DNA from 2 places in the Streptomyces sp. NPDC006691 genome. Region 2 is predicted to be linked to the other one. Evidence: riboswitches for the same ligand, from Rfam matches in the RefSeq annotation. Region 2 holds a riboswitch; the other holds the start of a gene.
What was found. A riboswitch is a leader RNA that binds a small molecule or an ion and turns the genes downstream of it on or off. The one in region 2 is predicted to bind S-adenosylmethionine.

Region 1 (2,191 bases), on a different contig from region 2:
CACCGGAACCTCACGGGTGTGGGTGGTGCGCGACGGCCAGGTCCGCGAGGAGGCCTTCGACCCGAGGGACGTCGGCATCGAGATCGTGCCCATCGAGGCGCTGCGCGGCGCGGACGCCTCGTACAACGCCGATGTGGCCCGCCGTCTGCTCGCGGGGGAGCGGGGGCCGGTGCGGGACGCGGTGCTGCTGAACTCGGCGGCCGCCCTGGTGGCCCTCGAACCGGGGCAGGGGCCGCTCGCCGAGCAGATCGGCGCCGCGATGGCACGGACGGCCGAGTCGGTCGACTCCGGCGCGGCCCGGGCCGCGCTCGACCGGTGGGTCGCGGCGAGCAACGCCTGACCCGGCTTGTACGGGGGCGTCCGTCCGTACGGGGACGTCCGGTACGGCGGCGTCCGGTACGGCGGTGTGACGCAGGGCGCAGTCCAGATCGCGGACCGCGCCTTGCGCACGTCGATACGTATGGCAGGATGCTCTTCAAGGTCATGAGTGACAGCGATTTAGGCCCCGGCTCGCTGTCCGGCAACCCTCCGTCCGTGGCGGGGTGCCCCGGGTGAAGACCAGGTCGTAGGCAGCAAGGCCTGCGGCAAGCGCGGACCCCTGGACATCGTTGGATGTCACAGCCCTGGGGTCCTGGTCCTCAAGGGAGCAGTCTCGTGAGCAAGCGAATGCGATAGGGCGTAGCGCCCCTTCTTCACACCTCCGCGCCCCCTTCTCCGGGTTGCGTGTTCGAGGTCAACACCCGTATACGGCACGGCAGTCGAACCCTCTCGCTCGATGCAGGGTCGTGCCGCCGTACCCGGGGTCCGAAGTCAACTCGCCTTGTCCTGCCGGGAGATACCGCCATGTCCGCACGCCCCGCCGCCACCGCCACTGCCGCCGTTCCGTCCCCTGGTGCCGTTCCGTCCCCTGGTGCCGAGTCCGCCGCCGTGGAGTCCGCCGTGGTCGGATCCGCCGCCGCCGAGTCCGCCGACCCCTGCTGTGCGGCGCCGCTTCCGGTGCTCGGCCGTGATGTCACCGTGCCGCTGGTCACGGGCGGCGAGGTGACGTATGCCGCCCTCGACTACGCGGCGAGCGCGCCCGCCCTCCAGCGGGTCTGGGACGACGTCGCCGCGTACGCGCCCTACTACGGCAGCGTGCACCGCGGGGCGGGTTACCTCTCGCAGCTCTCCACCGACCTGTTCGAGAACAGCCGGGCGACGGTGGCGGAGTTCCTGGACTGCCGCCCCGGCGACCAGATCGTCTTCACCCGCTCCACCACGGACTCGCTCAACCTGCTCGCCCAGGTGCTGCCGGCCGACTGCCAGGTCTTCGTCTTCGAGACCGAGCACCACGCCTCGCTGCTGCCGTGGCGCGACGCCCGCGTGACCTACCTGAACGCACCGCGCACCCCGCAGCAGGCCGTCGAGACGCTGGAGCGCGCGCTCGCCGACCGCGACCCCTACGGGCCCGCCCTCGTGTGCGTCACCGGCGCGTCCAACGTCACCGGCGAGCTGTGGCCGGTCAGGGAACTCGCCGCCGCCGCGCACGCCCACGGCGCCCGGATCGTCCTGGACGCCGCCCAGCTCGCGCCCCATCACCCCGTCTCCGTAAGGGAGTTGGACGTCGACTGGATCGCCTTCTCCGGGCACAAGCTGTACGCGCCGTTCGGCTCGGGCGTGCTGGCCGGCCGCGCGGACTGGCTCCAGGAGTCCGAGCCGTACCTCGCGGGTGGCGGGGCCTCCAAGAAGGTCGCCCGGCGCTCCGACGGGGGTGTCGACGTCGAGTGGCACACCACGGCCGCGCGGCACGAGGCCGGGTCGCCCAACGTCATCGGCGTCTACTCCATCGCCTCCGCCTGCAAGGCACTGACCGAGGCGGGCTTCGACGCGCTGGTCGAGCGCGAGCGGCATCTGATCGCGAAGGTCCGGGAGGGCCTGGCGGAGGTTCCCGCGGTGCGGGTCCTCTCGCTCTTCGGCGACGACGCGCCCCGGGTGGGCGTCATCTCCTTCGTCGTCGACGGCTGGAACAGCTCGCACTTCGCGGCGGCGCTGTCGGCGGAGTACGGCATCGGGGTGCGCGACGGCCTCTTCTGCGCCCACCCGCTGGTGCGCACCCTGCTCGGCACGGACCCGCAGGACCCGGGCGAGTGCGGGGCGCCCGAGGCGGAGCCGGGCGAGCGCTCGCTCAACGCGATCCGGGTCAGCTTCGGGG
Region 2 (2,191 bases):
CGGCCTTGAAGGCGGTCGACACCGGGGAGCAGCCCTCGGCCTGCGCGCCGAAGATCTTGTACGGCTTGTCCTCGACCAGGCCGAGCTTGATCAGCTCCTGGAGACCCTTGTCGATCTTGGTGAGCTGGGAGCCGGAGGCGATCGGGATGACCAGCTGGTCCGGCAGCCGCCAGCCGAGCTGCTCGCAGATCTCGTACGCCAGCGTCTTGGAACCCTCGCCGTAGTACGGACGCAGGTTCACGTTGACGAAGCCCCAGCCCTCGCCCAGCGGGTCGCCGATGAGCTCGGAGCAGAACCGGTTCACGTCGTCGTAGTTGCCCTCGATGCCGACGAGCTCGCCGCCGTACACCGCGGCCATGACGACCTTGCCCTGCTCCAGGTCGTGCGGGATGAACACGCAGGAGCGGAAGCCGGCCCGCGCGGCGGCGGCGCCGACCGCGCCGGCCAGGTTTCCGGTGGAGGAGCAGGAGAGCGTGGTGAAGCCGAAGGCGCGGGCGGCCTCCAGGGCCTGGGCGACGACGCGGTCCTTGAAGGAGTGCGTCGGGTTGCCGGAGTCGTCCTTGACGAACAGCTTGCCGGGCTCGACGCCCAGCTCTCGGGCCAGGTTCTCGGCCTTGACGAGCTTGGTGAAGCCCGGGTTCAGGTTCGGCTTGTCGGCGACGTCCGCGGGGACGGGCAGCAGCGGGGCGTAACGCCAGATGTTCTCGGGGCCGGCCTCGATCTGCTTGCGCAGCGCCTCGGGGTCGCCGAGCGGCAGGTCATAGGCCACTTCGAGCGGTCCGAAACACAGTTCGCAGGCGAAAATCGGCCCGAGTTCGAAACGCTGGCCGCACTCGCGGCAGGAGAGTCCGGATGCCGGACCGAGGTCGACGGCGGTGCGGGTTTCAACAGTCTGAGCAGACATGGAGGGGAGGCCCTTTCTCCTCATCTTCCTCATGACGAACTTCGCCATGAGACGGATTTGGCACCTTCCCTAGCCGGTGGCCTCGTGTCCGGACCGTGTCGTGACCGACGCGATCGACGAGAACCGACTGGAGGGTTGCCGGGGCTTCAACGGGCCGTATCCCTCTGCCCCTCTGGATGAGCGGTATTCGATTGTCAGCGTGACGACGACCCCCGACATGCGACGGTCATCCGCGTTGTTCAAGACTGTAACCGAAGCCCTGGACGGTTGAGATAGTCGTCCGAACCGCGAGATGGATCACACAAGGAGGCCAGGAGCCGTGCTGGAAGAGGTGGAACGCTGGCTGAGCAGGCGTTCCTGGGCCGCGGCCGAGCGACCGATCGAGCGGATCCTGGCCGCGAAGCACCGCACGGGGACCACGGTCAGTGTGGTCCTGCCCGCCTTGGACGAGGAGGGCACGGTCGGTGAGATCGTGGCCGCGATCCGGCGCGAGCTGATGACGGAGGCCGTGCCGCTGGTCGACGAGCTGGTGGTCGTCGACTCCGGTTCCACCGACCGTACGGCCGAGGTCGCGGCGAAGGCCGGCGCCCGGGTCGTGCACCGCGACGCGATCCTGCCCCGCCTCCCGGCGCTGCCCGGCAAGGGCGAGGTGCTGTGGCGCTCGCTGCTCGTGACCAGCGGCGACATCGTGTGCTTCATCGACGCCGACCTGAAGGACTTCGACGCCGGGTTCGTCTCCGGCATCGTCGGACCGCTCCTGACCGACCCGGACGTGGCGTTCGTCAAGGCGATGTACGACCGCCCCTTCGGGACCGGGGCCGGCCAGGGCGGCCGGGTCACCGAGCTGGTGGCGCGCCCGCTGCTCAATCTGCACTGGCCCCAACTGGCCGGAATCGTCCAGCCGTTGGGCGGCGAGTACGCGGCCCGGCGCTCGCTCCTTGAGCGGCTGCCCTTCCCCGTCGGGTACGGCGTGGAGCTCGCGCTGCTGGTGGACGCGCTGCACACGGTGGGCCTGGACGCGCTGGCCCAGGTCGACGTGGGCGTGCGCAAGCACCGCCACCAGGACGGGCAGGCGCTCGGCCGGATGGCCGCCGCGATCTACCGCACCGCGCAGTCGCGGCTGTCGCGCGGCCATCTCGTCCGGCCCGAGCTGACCCAGTTCGAGCGGGGCGAGCACGGCTTCGTACCGCGGACATACGCGGTGGACACCGAGGAGCGGCCGCCGATGCGGGAGATCGAGGAGTACGCGGTCCACCGCGCGGCCTAGGCGGCGTGGTCCACCGCGCG

Region 1: it holds a riboswitch for S-adenosylmethionine, as region 2 does, so the genes downstream of both, ACFYNP_RS06825 (aminotransferase class V-fold PLP-dependent enzyme) here and thrC (threonine synthase) in region 2, are expected to answer to the same signal.

What each region holds. Positions count from the first base shown of each region.
Region 1 is NZ_JBIAGW010000003.1:4,019-6,209, reverse strand. It holds gene trpD (anthranilate phosphoribosyltransferase) at 1-340, shown strand, start outside; SAM riboswitch class IV at 480-597, shown strand; gene ACFYNP_RS06825 (aminotransferase class V-fold PLP-dependent enzyme) at 844-2,191, shown strand, end outside.
Region 2 is NZ_JBIAGW010000010.1:122,042-124,232, reverse strand. It holds gene thrC (threonine synthase) at 1-904, opposite strand, end outside; SAM riboswitch class I at 922-1,087, opposite strand; gene ACFYNP_RS22515 (glucosyl-3-phosphoglycerate synthase) at 1,224-2,171, shown strand.